3 regions of the Streptomyces sp. NPDC047841 genome follow, and region 2 is predicted to be linked to each of the others. Evidence: riboswitches for the same ligand, from Rfam matches in the RefSeq annotation. Region 2 holds a riboswitch; each other region holds the start of a gene.
The links. A riboswitch is a leader RNA that binds a small molecule or an ion and turns the genes downstream of it on or off. The one in region 2 is predicted to bind cobalamin.
Positions count from the first base shown of each region.

Region 1 (5,529 bases), on a different contig from region 2:
AGGGTCACGGCACGGGGGAGGTGGGGTATCTCGGGGGACATCGGTGCCTCCTGGGCTGCGGGCGGCCGGGGTGCCTGGTCTCACGGCACCACCGCCCTGACCTGCGCACCAACGCTCCGGGCCGTACGGGTGAGGGGGCGCCGGGGAATCCGTGGCACGGCCCCCGCGGGGCCGGTGCGGTGCCGTCCGCAGTGCGCGCCCTGTGCCCGTCGGGCACGACGGCGCCGCGGACCGTCCCGGCGCGCTGCCGCCCGACCGGTGGCGGTGACCCGCGCCCGGGAGGCGGGGCGGGGGACCGGGCCGAGGGACCGTCCCGGGACGGGACTGATCTAAGGTCGGCACGACGGAAGGAGTCCGCCGTGGACGGTCAGCCCATTCCCGTGATCATCGACTGCGACACCGGCGTCGACGACGCCCTGGCCCTGCTGTTCGCCGTGCGCCACCCCGGACTCGACCTGCGGGCGGTGACCTGCGTCGCCGGGAACACCGACGTGGACGGGGTGGTCCGCAACACCCTCACCGTGCTGGAGCAGGCGGGCGCCCCCGCCGTCCCGGTGGCCCGGGGTGCCGAGCGCCCGCTGCTGGAGCCGGCCCGCCCGGCCCCGGTGCACGGCGCCGACGGCATGGGCGACCTGGGCCTGCCCGCGCCCACCCGGACCCCGGTGGACATCGACGCCGTCAGCCTGCTGCGCCGGGAGATCCTGGCCTCCCCGCGCCCGGTGACGCTGATCCCGACCGCGCCGCTCACCAACATCGCCCTGCTGCTGCGCACCCACCCCGAGGTGACCCGGAACATCGAGCGGATCGTGTTCATGGGCGGGGCGGTGGCCACCGGGAACGCCACGCCGGTCGCGGAGTTCAACGTCTGGCACGACCCGGAGGCGGCGGCGGTCCTGCTGACCGCCGGGGTGCCGATCACGATGTACGGCCTGGACGTCTTCCAGCAGGTCGTGGTGGACAGCGCCGAGGTCCACCGGCTGCGCGCGAGCGGTGAGCCCGGCACCCGGCTGGCCGGTGAGCTGCTCGCCCACCGGCCGGCCCACCAGGGCGAGCCGCCCCAGGCGGAGGAGGCGGGCGGCCTCGGCGACGCGGGCGCGGTGTGCGCGGTCGCCGACCCGCAGGGCATCACCACCCGCCGGCTCCCGGTCGAGGTCTCCCTCGCCCCGGGCCCCGCCCGGGGCCAGACGATCGTCGACCGCCGCCCCCGCCCCGGCGAGTCCGAGATCCACGAGGGCGGACGCGAACGCGCCCTGGTGGACGTGGCGTTGGAGGTGGACGCCGACCGGTACGTGAAGCTGTACCTGGAGACCGTCGCGCGGTAGGCGCTAGTCGGCGGCGGACGGCGAGACCGCCCAGCGCTCCTCGACCCGGGCGACCTTCCAGTACGCCAGCGCCGCCGCCCACACCAGGACGAACAGGCCGACGATGAGGTAGCCGACGTTGTCCAGGTCGAGGCCCGCGATCCAGCCGGTGATGTCGTCGTGCAGGCCGAACTTCTCGTGCAGGACGCCGACCAGCTCGATGGTGCCGATGAAGAAGGCGACCGCGATGGACAGGCCGGTGATGGCGAGGTTGTAGAAGACCTTGCGGACCGGGTTGGAGAACGCCCACTGGTAGGCGAAGTTCATGAACGTGCCGTCGAGGGTGTCGAACAGGCTCATCCCGGCGGCGAAGAGCAGCGGCAGGCAGAGGATCGCGTACCAGGGCAGTCCCGCCGCCGCGCCCGAGCCCGCCATCACCATCAGCGTGACCTCGGTGGCCGTGTCGAAGCCGAGGCCGAACAGGAAGCCGAGCGGGTACATCTGCCCCGGCCGGGAGACGGACTTCGTCAGCCGGCCGAGGACGCGGTTCATGAACCCCCGCGAGTCCAGGTGCGCTTCGAGCTGCTTCTCGTCGTACGCGCCCGCCCGCATCGCCCGGAAGACCTTCAGGATGCCCACCAGGGCGACCAGGTTCAGGGCGGCGATGAGGTAGAGGAACGTGCCGGAGACCGTCGTACCGAGGAAGCCGAGCACCTGGTGGGTGGTGGAGCCCTCGTTCATGACCTTCCCGGCCAGTGAGGTGCCGCCCGCGATCAGCAGCGCCAGCAGTACCACCACGCTGGAGTGGCCCAGCGCGAACCAGAACCCCACCGACACCGGCCGCTTGCCGTCGGCCATCAGCTTGCGGGTGGTGTTGTCGATCGCCGCGATGTGGTCGGCGTCGAAGGCGTGCCGCATGCCGAGGGTGTAGGCGGTGATGCCCAGCCCGACCCCGAAGACGTCGGAGCCGACCTTGTAGTGCTCGGGCGCGACGAGGACGTAGAGGATTCCGAACGCGACGACGTGCAGGGCGACGATCACCGCCAGCAGCCCCACCGTCTTGACGGTGTCCTCGCGTCGCCAGCGGAAAGAGACGGCATCGGCCATGGGTTCACGCTCCAGCACCTCGTGGATCACTTCGTGAGCTGCCGTGGCCGGTCTCCTGGCTTACGGGTCGTACGTCCGCCGTTCCTGCCTTCCCGGTCTGCGACCAGTGGCCCGGCGGTGCCGGACGGAACGGGAACTCCCCGATCACAGTGGCGAGGGCCGCGTCGACTTTCCATCGACTTCCCGAACACCACGGCCCGCCCACCGTAGAGGGGCACGCGGTTTCCTGCATAGCTGCGCACTTGCGCAGGTATCGAAGATCACAGAGAGGGGGCCTGCCAGACTGGCCCCATGCATCTCGTGCCTGCCGACCGAGCCGACCGTCGTTCCATCGACGGACACCGGGTCTGCGAGGCGATCGCCGCCATCGGTGAGGCGGGGCGCCTGCGCACCTGGGCCGACCGTTTCTCCCTGCTCGCCGACGCCAACCGGCTGGCGCTGCTGGTCGCGCTGCACCGCACCGGGCCGCTCGCCGTGTCGGACCTCGCCATCGCCACGGGGATGAACGACCCCGCCGTCTCCCAGGCCCTGCGGCTGCTGCGGGCGGCCGGGGTCGTGGCGGGGGAGAAGGAGGGGCGCGTGGTGCGGTACAGGGTGGTGGACGCGGACGTCCGGGGGCTGTTGGAGCACTGCGTGGGCTGAACGGCCGCGCACGGTTCCCTTTCCGGGCAATGTGGACGGATACAGATTCCGTACCGTCGTCCGTCCCCTGGGAGCCCGTATGGCAGACCTCTCGCCGGACCTCTCGTCCAGGAACCCCGACTGGTGGCGGCAGGCCGTCGTCTACCAGATCTATCCGCGCAGCTTCGCCGACGCCGACGGTGACGGCCTCGGCGACCTGCGGGGCATCACCGAACGCCTGGGCCATCTCGCCTCCCTCGGCGTGGACGCCCTGTGGCTGAGCCCCTTCTACCCCTCCGAACTCGCCGACGGCGGCTACGACGTCATCGACCCGCGCGGGGTCGACGAGCGCCTCGGCACCCTGGACGACTTCGACGCCCTGGTGGGCGAGGCGCACCGGCTCGGGCTCAAGGTGGTCGTGGACATCGTCCCCAACCACACCTCCCACCTGCACCGCTGGTTCCAGGAGGCGCTGCGTGCCGGACCCGGGTCCGCCGCCCGGGAGCGGTACGTCTTCCGGGCGGGGCGCGGCGCGCACGGTGAACTGCCGCCCAGCGACTGGCAGTCGGTGTTCGGCGGCAGCGCCTGGCGGCGGGTGCCCGACGGGGAGTGGTACCTGCACCTGTTCGCCCCCGAACAGCCCGACCTGAACTGGGACGACGAGGAGGTCCGCGCCGACTTCCGCAGCACCCTGCGGTTCTGGTCGGACCGGGGCGTGGACGGCTTCCGCGTGGACGTCGCCCACGGCCTGGCCAAGGACCTCACCGAGCCGCTGCGGGACATCGGCGGCATCGGCGCGACCGGCGAGCAGGCATTGCCGCTGGTGCCGCCGGGCAGCCACCCCTACTGGGACCGGGACGAGGTCCACGAGATCTACCGCGACTGGCGCAAGATCTTCGACGCCTACCGCCCGCCGCGCACCGCCGTCGCCGAGGCCTGGGTCCCCGGGGCCCGCCGCGCCCTGTACGCCCGCCCGGACGAACTCGGCCAGGCCTTCAACTTCGAGTACCTGGAGGCGCGCTGGGACGCGGAGGAGCTGCGGGACGTCATCGCCGCCTCGCTGGTCACGGCCCGGGCCGCCGGCGCCTCCGCGACCTGGGTGCTGTCCAACCACGACGTCGTGCGGCACGCCTCCCGGCTCGTGCTGCCGGCCGGCACCGACCCGGCCGCCTGGCTGCTGTCCGGCGGCGCCGCGCCCGCGATCGACACGGCGGCCGGACTGCGCCGGGCCCGGGCGGCGACCCTGCTGATGCTGGCGCTGCCCGGCTCCGCGTACCTGTACCAGGGGGAGGAACTCGGCCTGCCCGAGGTCGCCGACCTGCCCACCGAGGTGCTCCAGGACCCGATCTGGGAGCAGACCGGCCATGTCCGCAAGGGCCGCGACGGCTGCCGGGTGCCGCTGCCGTGGACGACGACCGGACCGTCGTACGGCTTCGGGCCCGGGCCCGGCTGGCTGCCGCAGCCGGCGGCCTTCGCCGGGTACGCCGTGGAGGCGCAGGCCGGCGCCGAGGGCTCCACGCTGGAGCTGTACCGCTCGGCCCTGCGGCTGCGCCGCAAGCTCCTCCAGGGCGAGACGCTGACCTGGACGCCGGACGCGCCCCGGGACGTCCTGGACTTCGGCCGCACCGAGACCTGGCGGAACGTCACGAACCTCGGCGGCGAGCCGGTGCCGCTGCCACCGGGCGAGGTCCTGCTGAGCAGCGGCCCGCTGCCGGAGGGGAGGGTCCTGCCGCCGGACACCACGGTCTGGCTGGCCTAGGGCCTCTCGTTCGGCCGAGGCCGGATCAGCCGGAAGACCCTAGCCGGCCGGCGGCGCCGGGCTGGGGGTGAGGCCGGCGCCCGCACCGCCGCCGCCCGTACCGCTGGTGCCGCCGCCGAGGGCGCCGAGGTCCAGCGGGGTGGACGTGGCGGTCGGCGGCGGGGTGAGCACCACCTCCGGCTGGCCCGCCGGCGGGGCGGGCGGCGTCAGGTCGGACGACGGCAGCTTCGGCGGGGTGGTCTGGTTGAAGATGGTCTGGTCGAAGTCGACCAGACCGGTCTTCTCCATCACCGTCATGTGGTCCAGGACGGTGTCGTTGGCCTGGTCGGCGAGGGCCCGCACCAGCGAGTTCTTGGTGGTGGAGCGGATCTTCGCGATCGTGTTGAAGATCGAGCCGTGCGTCATCCGCAGGATGTTGGCGAAGTCGGTGTCGAACTGCTTGCCGCTCTCGCCCTTCAACTGGTTGACGAAGCCGACCTGTTGCGGACTCGCCACGTTGGGCAGCGTGATGTTCAGCATGGGGCCGATCTTGCGGCAGGACGCGTCCAGCGCGGCGTGCCCGTCGATCAGGTGCTCGCTGGCCGTCCGGACCCCCTTGCTGGAGCCCTTCTGGAGCCCGATCTGGCCGAGCGGGTACTCCCACAGGCCGGCCGCCCGCACCTTGACCACGAAGTCCCGGTCCGCCTCGGTGAGCGGTCCCCACTGCGTCTGCGCGATGATCCGCGACTGTGAGCTGGAGAC
Region 1 covers NZ_JBEYRP010000006.1:93,411-98,939, forward strand. Annotated here, with positions in the region: gene AB0947_RS11085 (hypothetical protein) at 1-41, opposite strand, end outside; gene AB0947_RS11090 (nucleoside hydrolase) at 360-1,322, shown strand; gene AB0947_RS11095 (HoxN/HupN/NixA family nickel/cobalt transporter) at 1,326-2,408, opposite strand; cobalamin riboswitch at 2,436-2,618, opposite strand; gene AB0947_RS11100 (metalloregulator ArsR/SmtB family transcription factor) at 2,700-3,050, shown strand; gene AB0947_RS11105 (glycoside hydrolase family 13 protein) at 3,130-4,788, shown strand; gene AB0947_RS11110 (DUF4142 domain-containing protein) at 4,828-5,529, opposite strand, start outside.
Region 1: linked by a shared signal. The riboswitch ahead of AB0947_RS11095 (HoxN/HupN/NixA family nickel/cobalt transporter) and the one ahead of AB0947_RS21785 (ribonucleoside-diphosphate reductase subunit alpha) in region 2 are both predicted to bind cobalamin.

Region 2 (5,529 bases):
TTCCATGAAGGAGAAGGGGTTCTCGCTGCCGTAGACGGGGGCGAAGCCGAGGCGGGTGAGGCGCTGGTCGGCGACGCATTGCAGGTACTGGCGCATGGAGTCGGTGTTCATGCCGGGCAGGCCGTCGCCGCACAGATCCCGGGCGAACTGGAGCTCGGCTTCGACGGCCTCGTGGAGCATGTCGGTGACCTGTTGCCGGAGCTGGTCGTCGAAGAGGTCGGGTTCTTCCTTGCGGACGGTGTCGACGACGTCGAAGGCGAAACTCATGTGCATGGTCTCGTCGCGGAAGACCCAGTTGGTGCCGGTTGCCAGGCCGTGCAGGAGGCCGCGGCTGCGGAACCAGTAGACGTAGGCGAAGGCGCCGTAGAAGAAGAGTCCTTCGATGCAGGCCGCGAAGCAGATGAGGTTGAGCAGGAAGCGGCGGCGGTCCGCGGTGCTCTCCAGGCGGTCGATCTTCTCGACCTCGTTGATCCACTTGAAGCAGAACTCGGCCTTTTCGCGGATGGAGGGGATGTTCTCCACGGCGGCGAAGGCGGCGGCGCGGTCGTCGGGATCGGGGAGGTAGGTGTCCAGCAGGGTCAGGTAGAACTGGACGTGGACGGCTTCCTCGAAGAGCTGGCGGCTCAGGTACAGCCGCGCCTCTGGGGAGTTGATGTGCTTGTACAGCGTCAGCACCAGGTTGTTCGCCACGATCGAGTCGCCGGTGGCGAAGAACGCGACCAGCCGGCCGATGAGGTGCTGCTCTTCCGGCGTCAGCTTGGCGAGGTCGGCCACGTCGGAGTGGAGGTCGACCTCTTCGACGGTCCAGGTGTTCTTGATGGCGTCCCGGTAGCGCTCGTAGAAGTCGGGGTAGCGCATGGGGCGGAGAGTCAGCTCGAAGCCCGGGTCGAGCAGGTTCTGGGATCGGGTGGTCATTACTGGCAGGCCTCGCAGGACTCGGGGTTTTCCAGGGAGCAGGCGATCGCTTCCGGGTCGGTGGTCTGTTGTGCGGGGACGGTGGCCTGGGCGGCGCGGGCGATGCGGGTCGCGGGGCGGGAGCGCAGATAGTACGTCGTCTTGAGCCCGGACTTCCAGGCGTAGGCGTACATCGAGGAGAGCTTGCCGATCGTCGGCGTCTCCAGGAACAGGTTCAGCGACTGGGCCTGGTCGAGGAACGGGGTGCGGGCGGCGGCCATGTCGATGAGGCCGCGCTGGGGGATCTCCCAGGCCGTGCGGTACAGGGCGCGGATCTCCTCGGGGATCCAGGGGAAGTCCTGGATGGAGCCGCCCGAGTCGCGCAGGGCTTCGCGGGTGCGGGCGTCCCAGACGCCGAGGTTCTTCAGGTCCTGTACGAGGTAGGAGTTGACCTGGAGGAACTCACCCGAGAGGGTCTCGCGCTTGAACAGGTTGGAGACCTGGGGCTCGATGCACTCGTACACCCCCGCGATCGACGCGATCGTGGCCGTCGGCGCGATCGCGAGGAGCAGCGCGTTGCGCATGCCCGTCTGTGCGATCCGCTTGCGGAGGGCGTCCCAGCGTCCGGGCCAGGTGAGGTCGACGTCGTAGTGGTCGGGGTGGAGGACGCCCCGGGCGGCGCGGGTCTGCTTCCAGGCGGGCAGGGGGCCGTTGCGTTCGGCGAGGTCGGCGGAGGTCTCGTAGGCGGCGAGCATGATCCGCTCGGCGATCCGCGTGGAGAGGGCCTTGGCTTCCGCCGAGTCGAAGGGCAGGCGGAGCCTGAAGAAGACGTCCTGCAGGCCCATCGCGCCCAGGCCGACCGGGCGCCACCTGGCGTTGGAACGCCCCGCCTGCTCGGTGGGGTAGAAGTTGATGTCGACCACGCGGTCCAGGAAGGTGACGGCCGTGCGGACCGTCTGGTCCAGCCGCTCCCAGTCGATGTCCCCGGTCGTGGTGTCCACGAAGGCGCCGAGGTTGACCGAGCCGAGGTTGCAGACGGCCGTCTCGCCGTCGTCGGTGACCTCCAGGATCTCGGTGCACAGGTTGGAGGAGTGGATGACGTTGCCGGGTTCGGCGGTCTGGTTGGCGGTGCGGTTGGCGGCGTCCTTGAACGTCATCCAGCCGTTGCCGGTCTGGGCGAGGGTGCGCATCATCCGCCCGTACAGGTCCCTGGCCGCGATGGTCTTCTTCGCCAGGCCCGCCGCCTCGGCCCTGCGGTAGGCGGTGTCGAAGTCCTCGCCCCACAAGTCGACCAGTTCGGGCACGTCGGCGGGGGAGAACAGCGACCACTGCCCGTCGGCGTTGACCCGGCGCATGAACTCGTCGGGGATCCAGTGCGCGAGGTTGAGGTTGTGGGTGCGGCGGGCGTCCTCGCCGGTGTTGTCCCGCAGCTCCAGGAACTCCTCGATGTCGGAGTGCCAGGTCTCCAGGTAGACCGCTGCCGCGCCCTTGCGCCGGCCGCCCTGGTTGACCGCCGCCACCGACGCGTCCAGGGTCTTCAGGAACGGCACGATCCCGTTGGAGTGCCCGTTCGTCCCCCGGATCAGCGAACCGCGCGAGCGGATGCGGGAGTAGGACAGGCCGATGCCGCCGGCGTGCTTCGACAGGCGGGCGACCTGGTGGTAGCGGTCGTAGATGGAGTCCAGCTCGTCCCGCGGGGAGTCCAGCAGGTAGCAGGACGACATCTGGGGGTGTCGCGTACCGGAGTTGAACAGGGTGGGGGAGGACGGCAGGTAGTCCAGGCGGCTCATCAGGCCGTACAGGGACGCCACTTCGTCCACGGAGCGGGTCGTGTCGTCCTCCGCGAGGCCGCTCGCCACGCGCAGCAGGAAGTGCTGGGGTGTCTCCACGACCCTGCGGGTGACCGGGTGGCGCAGCAGGTAGCGGCTGTGCAGGGTGCGCAGGCCGAAGTAGCCGAAGCGGTCGTCGGCCGCGGGGTCGACCAGCGCGTCGAGGCGCTCGGCGTGCAGCCGCACGAACTCGGCGGTGCGGTCGGCGATCAGGCCCTCGCGGTGGCCGACCGCGACCGACTCGGTGAAGGACGTCACGCCCTGCGAGGCGGCCTCGTCCCGGATGGCGAGGGTCAGCAGCCGGGCGGCCAGCTTCGAGTACGCGGGATCCTCGGAGATCAGGCCGGCCGCGGCCTCCGTGGCCAGCTCCCGCAACTCCGCCTCGTCGGCCCGGGCGGACCGGCCCCGCAGCGCGGCGGCGGCCACCCGGCCCGGGTCGGCGTCGGGCAGGTCGGCGGTCAGCTCGGTCAGGATCCGCAGCAGCGCGGCACCGGGACCGTCGGTCTCCGGCTCGCTGACTGAGGCCGGGTCGGCTGGCGCGATGGTCACGTGGGGCTCTCCCTCGCTCGGCACGGGGCCTGGCGGGAGGCGGGGGCGGTCACGAGCGCGCACGGCGTCGCGTCCACCGGCCCATTCCACGAGGCCCGGACGTCAGAACCACCCGGGCCTGGACGGCCGGGTGCACCGCCGGCAGGTCTTCGGACTCGACACGCGTGCGGGGGCACACGGGTACACCGTTGCGGGACAGTTCCGGATTCGCACCGGATTCCCCTGCGACGACAGCGAGGACGAGCATACATCTAGTGCCGGGCTGCCATGTCACCCCCAGATGTAGTGTCGGCCCGGCCTCAGAGGGTCAACTCGTACGCGAGGAGCGTGAGGTCGTCCCGGCCCGGGAGGGGATTCCAGTCCCGCTCGGGGGCGCGGACGAAACCGAGGCGGGTGTAGATGCGGTGGGCGGTGTGCATGGTCCGCTGGGTGGACAGGACCACGCGCACGCAGCCCTCGGTGGCCCGCCCGCGCTCGACGCAGGCCCGCACCAGCGCCTCCCCCACGCCCCGGCCCCGGGCCGCGGGGGCGACCGCGAGCATCCTGATCTCCGCCTCCCCCGGGCCGGCGATGTCGGTCATGGGGCCGCCGGAGCGGACGAAGGTGACCCCGCCGAGGAGCACGCCGTCGCGGACGGCCACGAGGACGTCCGCGGCGGCGGCCCGCTTCGCCACGTCCCTCAGCTCGCCGAGGTACCAGTCGCTCTCGTCGAAGGCGAGGAGGCCGTCACGGACATAGGCCCCGGCGGTGATCTCGCCCAGGTCGTCGTACTCGCCGGGAGCTGCCCGCCGGATCACGAAGTCCATGACACCGAGTCTGCCCGAGGGGTGCGGCGCGGATTCCCGGGGATCCGCGGCGGTCGCCTGCCGGGTTGCGGGGCGGAATGCCCATGTTTTCATGGAAACAGGTGCTGTGTGGGGTCCTCCGTGCCGAAAGCTGGTCTCGGAAGGAGAACGCACCATGACGAGAATCGTCCGTCACCCACCGGGCAAGGAGCGACCACGCAACGCGCCGATGGCGACGCTGTACGCGCGACGGGCGTGGTGCCGGGGCAGGCGGTTCTTCCTGGGCTACTGGCACCACCTGACCATCAGGTCGGAAGCCCGGCTCGACACCACCCGCCCCCGCAAGTGGCGCAGATGGGCCTCGTACACCAACGTGAACCGGGTCGTGTGGGCCCTTGCCGCCCTCGCCGTCCTGGCGTGGGCCGGAGAGGGCGTGTACATCCTGATCTCGCACCGCACGACGCGGTTCGAGACGTGGCGGAACGGCAACCAGGGCTTCGACGACGTGCTCCGCTTCGTCGGTCCGGTGCTCTCCGCTTCGATCGCCGCCGCCCTCTTCCTGTTCTTCTGGTACTGGTGGACCAAGCGGCGCTACCTCGCGAAGGCGCGCAGGCACCCCCGCGATCTGGTGCCCACCGCCGGCCCCGACATCGCCGAGATCGTGGGCCGCGAGGAGATCGCCCGGGTCATCGCCCAGCGGCTGCGGCAGCGTGAGACCCGCAGGCCCTATGTGCTCGTCGGCGGTGTGGGCACGGGCAAGACGGCCGTCCTGGTGCGGCTCACCGAACTGCTCGCCCGGCAGCACGCCGTGCCCGTGCCGATCCGGCTGCGGGACGCAACCGGCGCCGATCTCAACTTCGAGCGCATGGCCAGGGAACGGTTCGCCGAGGAAGCACCCCGCGGCATCCTCGCACGCACCAAGAACGACCGGGTCTGGCAGCAACTGCTCGCCGACGACAAGGTGGTCGTCCTCGCCGACGGCCTGGAGGAGGCGGTCCTCGACGAGCGCCTCCAGGAGGACAGGGACAACATCATCCGCAGGGCCATCGAGTGCGCCCACGAGGACAGGCTGCCGCTCGTCATCGCGTCGCGGCCGCACAGCCCGCTGGAGAGCACCCCCGCCGCGATCGTGGAGCTGGAACCGCTCAGCGAGGAGGAGGCGCTGTACTTCGTCGAGGCCCGCATCCCGGAGACGGACGAGCGCCGCGTGGACTGGATCGTGGAGACCGCGGAGGTCACGGAGTCGCCCATCTACCTGCAGATCGCCCGCGAACTGCACCACCACGGCGGCCTGGAACGCGACCGTCCGCGCGAGGACAGGGACCGGCTGGACACCCGGAGCTGGGACCGCAGCACACTGCGGCTGTGGCTGCTGGAGACCTGGGATCTCGCGGTGCGGGAGGGCCGGCTGCGCGGGGACGTCGAGCTGACCCCGCAGGAGCGCGGCGACACGCTGGAGGTGGTCTCGGCGC
Region 2 covers NZ_JBEYRP010000012.1:221,720-227,248, reverse strand. Annotated here, with positions in the region: gene AB0947_RS21790 (ribonucleotide-diphosphate reductase subunit beta) at 1-915, opposite strand, end outside; gene AB0947_RS21785 (ribonucleoside-diphosphate reductase subunit alpha) at 915-3,272, opposite strand; cobalamin riboswitch at 3,395-3,532, opposite strand; gene AB0947_RS21780 (GNAT family N-acetyltransferase) at 3,572-4,078, opposite strand; gene AB0947_RS21775 (ATP-binding protein) at 4,233-5,529, shown strand, end outside.

Region 3 (5,529 bases), on a different contig from region 2:
GGGGCGGCCGGAGCCGCGCGGAAACGATACGGCCGAACGGGCGGACATCGCGCCGAAACGCCATGAATCGGCGCGGACGCGGTGATCAGCGGGCCTTCAATGATCCCTCTTGCCGACTGGACGTCCACCCCGGGGGAGACGCATGGCCCGTGAACGCACCCCTGTCCGCCGCCGCACCGGTGTCCTCACGGCGGCCACGGCGGTCCTCGCCCTCGCGACCGCCGCGACCGCCTCCGCCGGACCGCTGGTGCCGCCCGGCGGCCCGGAGACCGCCGCGTCCCCGGCCGCGGGCGCGCCGCCGGTGCTGCCGGGGCTGCCCGCGCTGCCGCTCCGGTCCGGGGCCCTGCCCAGGGGCCACGACGTGTCGTCCCACCAGAGGGGGGTCGACTGGGCGGCCGCCCGGGCGCGGGGCGCGCGGTTCGTCTACGTCAAGGCGACCGAGTCCACGGGCTACCGCAACCCCTACTTCTCCGGGCAGTACTCCGGCGCCCGCGCGGCCGGCCTGATCCGGGGCGCGTACCACTTCGCCCGGCCGGACCGGTCCTCCGGCGCCGAGCAGGCCGCGTACTTCGTGCGGCACGGCGGCGGCTGGCGGGCGGACGGCTGGACGCTGCCGCCCGCGCTGGACATCGAATACAACCCGTACGACGCGAAGCACAAGTGCTACGGGGTGGGCAAGGCCCGGATGGTCCGCTGGATCCGGTCGTTCAGCGACGAGGTCAAGGAGCGGACCGGCCGCCGTCCGGTGATCTACACCACCACCCAGTGGTGGAAGCTGTGCACCGGGAACAGCCGCGCCTTCTCCTCCTCGCACGCCCTGTGGATCGCCCGCCACGGCACCTCACAGCCGGGCGCGCTGCCCGGCGGCTGGCGGTACTGGACGTTCTGGCAGCACGCCGTCAAGGGCAGGCTGCCGGGTGACCAGGATCTCTTCAACGGCTCCCTGAGCCGGCTGCGGATCTTCGCGCGCGACCACTAGCCAAGGCGCGCCTGGGCCGGCGGCGCGAAGCGGAACCCCGTACGCGCGTTACTGACACCCCCACGCCCGCCTCAGTTCATCTTCCGTTCACCCAGGTTGCCTACGTTCGTCCAGCCAATGACCTCGAACGATTGCCTGGGTAAATGGAAAGCTTCTCGCTGATCCTCGCGATTGTGGTGGTAACCGCACTCGCGTTCGATTTCACGAACGGTTTCCACGACACCGCGAACGCGATGGCCACCACCATCTCCACAGGCGCCCTGAAGCCGAAGATCGCGGTCGCCATGTCCGCCGTCCTCAACCTCGTGGGCGCCTTCCTCTCCGTGGAGGTCGCCAACACGATCTCCAAGGGTCTCGTCGACGAGACCGGCATCCGTCCCGAGGTCATCTTCGCCGCCCTGGTCGGCGCGATCCTCTGGAACCTGCTGACCTGGCTGGTGGGCCTGCCCTCCAGCTCCTCGCACGCCCTGATGGGCGGTCTGGTCGGCGCCACCGTCGCCTCCGCCGGCTTCGGCGCCGTCCACGGTGAGGTCCTGGTCACCAAGGTGCTGCTCCCGGCCGTCGCCGCGCCGGTCGTCGCGGGCCTCGCCTCGCTGCTGGCCACCCGGTTCTCCTACGGCGTCGGCGGCACCGCCGACGGCGAGGCCACCCGCAAGGGCTACCGCGCCGGGCAGATCGCCTCCGCGGGCCTGGTCTCCCTCGCGCACGGCACCAACGACGCCCAGAAGACGATGGGCATCATCACCCTCGCCCTCGTCGCGGGCGGCTCCATCGCCCCCGGCTCCAACCCTCCCACCTGGGTGATCCTCTCCGCGGGCATGGCCATCGCGCTCGGCACCTACATCGGCGGCTGGCGCATCATCCGCACCATGGGCAAGGGCCTGACCGACCTGGAGCCGCGCCAGGGCTTCGCCGCCCAGACCAGCGCCGCGACCGCCATCCTGGCCTCCTCCCACCTCGGCTTCTCCCTCTCCACCACGCACGTCGTCTCCGGCTCGGTGATGGGCGCGGGCCTCGGCCGCAAGGGCGGCGTGGTCCGCTGGTCCACCGCGACCCGCATGGCCGTCGCCTGGGTGCTGACCCTCCCCGCCGCCGCGCTGGTCGGCGCGGGCGCCGAGTCCGTCACCGGCCTGGGCGACTGGGGCACCGCCGTCGTCGCCGTCTTCCTGGTCGCCGCGAGCGCCGGCATCTGGAAGCTCTCCCGCCGCGAGGTCGTCGACCACACCAACGTGGTCGAGGCGACCGAGCCGGCCGGTGTGGTCACCGCCGCCATCGCCGCCGTGATCCCGCCCCCGGCGGGCGTGGTCGCCGAGGACCTGACGGCCACCATCCCCGCCCCGGCCACCGAGCCCGCCCCCGCCGCCCCGCCGGCCGCCGCGGTCTGACCCCGACCCGGCGCACACGGTTACTGAAGGAAGCATCCCCATGAAGATCGACTGGGCGGCCCTCGGCTCCGTCTTCGGTGTCAGCCTCGCGTTCACGGTGGGCCTGGTGGTCCTGTTCACCCTCGGCATCAACGGCCTGTCGCGCCGTGAGAAGGCCGCGGCCCGGGGCGGGTCCGCCGCCCTCGCCGTCACCGGCGCCTACGTGTGCTTCGCGGCCTGCGCGGCGGCGGTGGCGTACGGGATCTACCTGATCGTCGTCAAGCCCTGACGGTCCGGAACCCGGCACCGGCCCCGCCGGGCCACCGCCTCGGCGGGGCCGGCGGGGCCTTCGCATGCCGTCGCACCGGACTTCCGGCCGCCGTCCGGCGGACCGGCGGTGTGGGCCTCAGCACAGTCCGGCGTCCCAGGTCAAAGGCAAGTTGACGGCCGTTCCGGGCGCGTGGTGGACTGCCCAGGCCATGTACGGCGGCAAGAGAGGAAGCCGGTGCGAATCCGGCGCGGTCCCGCCACTGTCACCGGGGAAGAACCCCCGGGAGCCAGGAACTCTCACCGCCGATTCACGTCGAACCAGGGCGCGGACACCCTGAGTGAGGACACATATCGCCATGCTCGGCTGCCGATCGAGGACCCGTACCAGGACCGTTCCTGTTCCCACCGCCGGCTGAGCCGATGGGTGCCGATCGCACATACGCGTACGGTGCCGCCGCCGGCGTCCTCGGTGACCTGCTCCTCGGCGACCCGCGCCGCGGGCACCCGGTCGCCGTGTTCGGCCGGGCGGCCGGGGCCGTGGAACGCGCCCTGTGGCACGACCACCGTGGCTGGGGCGCCCTGCACACCGTCGTGTGCGCCGGCGGCGCCGTCGCCCTCGGCGCGCTGGCCGCACGCGCCGTACGCCCCTGCCGTACCGCTTCCGCCGCGCTGACCGCCGCCGCCACCTGGGCCGTCGTCGGCGGCACCTCGCTCGCCCGGGAGGCCCGCACCATCGGGCGCGCCCTGGAGGCCGGGGACGTCGAGGCGGCCCGGGCCCGGCTGCCGCACCTGTGCGGCCGGGACCCGCAGGCCCTGGACGCCGACGGGATCGCGCGGGCCGTGGTCGAGTCGGTCGCCGAGAACACCTCCGACGCCGTGGTCGGCGCGCTCGTCTGGGGCGCCGTGGCCGGGGTGCCGGGGCTGCTCGGCTTCCGGGCGGTCAACACCCTGGACGCGATGGTGGGTCACAGGTCGCCCCGCCACCGGCGCTACGGCTGGGCCTCCGCCCGCCTGGACGACGTCGCCGGCTGGCCGGGCGCCCGGCTGACCGCCGTGCTCGCCGCCGCGGCCGGACCCGATCCGCGCGGCGCCCTGCGCGCCTGGAGGGCCGACGCGCGCAGGCACCCGAGCCCCAACGCCGGGCCCGTGGAGGCCTCCTTCGCGGGCGCCCTCGGCGTCCGCCTGGGCGGCACGCTCTCCTACGGCGGCCGGGTCGAACACCGCCCGCTGCTGAACGGCGCCACCGGACGGCCGGTCCGCGTCACCGACATCGACCGGGCCGTGCGGCTCTCCCGCCGCGTCGGCCTGCTCGCGCTCGGCACCACGCTGGCCGCGCGCGCCCTGCTGAGAGGACGTGGCAAGTGAGCGGTGGTCTCCTCGTCGCCGGCACCACCTCCGACGCGGGCAAGAGCGTCGTGACGGCGGGCATCTGCCGCTGGCTGGTGCGCCAGGGCGTGAAGGTCGCGCCGTTCAAGGCGCAGAACATGTCCCTGAACTCGTTCGTCACGCGCGAGGGCGCGGAGATCGGCCGGGCGCAGGCCATGCAGGCCCAGGCCTGCCGCGTCGAGCCGACCGCGCTGATGAACCCGGTGCTGCTCAAGCCCGGCGGCGAGCAGAGCAGCCAGGTGGTGCTGCTGGGCAGGCCGGTGGGCGAGCTGAGCGCGCGCGGGTACCACGGCGGGCGGCAGCAGCGGCTGCTGGGCACGGTGCTGGACTGCCTGGCCGAACTGCGGGGCACGTATGACGCGGTGATCTGTGAGGGGGCGGGCAGTCCCGCCGAGATCAACCTGCGGCGGACCGACATCGTCAACATGGGGATCGCGCGAAACGCGCGGCTGCCGGTGCTCGTCGTCGGCGACATCGACCGCGGGGGCGTGTTCGCCTCCTTCTTCGGCACCGTCGCCCTGCTCTCCCCCGAGGACCAGGAGCTGGTCGCCGGGTTCCTGGTGAACAAGTTCCGGGGCGACGCCGGCCTGCTGGAGCCCGGGCTGGACATGCTGCGGGACCTCACCGGGCGGCGGACGTACGGCGTGCTGCCCTTCCGGCACGGGCTCGGCATCGACGAGGAGGACGGACTGAGGGTGTCCCTGCGGGGCACGGTCCGCGAGTCCGCCGTGACGCCCCCGGTCGGCGAGGACGTGCTGCGGGTCGCCGTGTGCGCGGTCCCGCTGATGTCCAACTTCACCGACGTCGACGCGCTGGCCGCCGAACCGGGTGTGGTCGTGCGGTTCGTGGACCGCCCGGAGGAGCTCGCCGACGCCGATCTCGTCGTCGTCCCGGGCACGCGCGGGACCGTGCGGGCGCTGGAGTGGCTGCGGGAGCGGGGGCTGGCGGACGCGCTCGTCCGCCGGGCCGCCGAAGGGCGCCCCGTCCTCGGCGTCTGCGGCGGCTTCCAGATCCTCGGCGAGCACATCGAGGACGACGTCGAGAGCCGGCGCGGGCATGTCGACGGGCTCGGCGTCCTGCCCGTCCGGGTGCGGTTCGCCCGCGAGAAGACCCTCACCCGGCCCAGCGGCGAAGCCCTCGGCGAGCGGGTCGACGGCTACGAGATCCACCACGGGGTGGCCACCGTCGAGGGCGGCGAACCCTTCCTGGACGGCTGCCGGGTCGGCCAGACCTGGGGCACCCACTGGCACGGCTCGCTGGAGTCGGACGGCTTCCGGCGGGCCTTCCTGCGCGAGGTGGCCGCCGCCGCGGGCCGCCGCTTCGTGCCCGCGCCGGACACCTCCTTCGCCGCGCTGCGCGAGGAGCAGCTCGACCGGCTCGGCGACCTGATCGAACAGCACGCGGACACGGACGCGCTGTGGCGGCTCATCGAGTCGGGCGCGCCGCAAGGACTGCCTTTCATTCCACCGGGAGCGCCCGCATGAGCACAGTGTTGTTGTTGTCGACCGCCGACACGGATCTGCTGGCCGC
Region 3 covers NZ_JBEYRP010000021.1:83,435-88,963, reverse strand. Annotated here, with positions in the region: gene AB0947_RS31265 (lysozyme) at 143-979, shown strand; gene AB0947_RS31260 (inorganic phosphate transporter) at 1,123-2,364, shown strand; gene AB0947_RS31255 (hypothetical protein) at 2,405-2,632, shown strand; cobalamin riboswitch at 2,791-2,933, shown strand; gene AB0947_RS31250 (cobalamin biosynthesis protein) at 3,034-3,978, shown strand; gene AB0947_RS31245 (cobyric acid synthase) at 3,975-5,483, shown strand; gene cobN (cobaltochelatase subunit CobN) at 5,480-5,529, shown strand, end outside.
Region 3: linked by a shared signal. The riboswitch ahead of AB0947_RS31250 (cobalamin biosynthesis protein) and the one ahead of AB0947_RS21785 (ribonucleoside-diphosphate reductase subunit alpha) in region 2 are both predicted to bind cobalamin.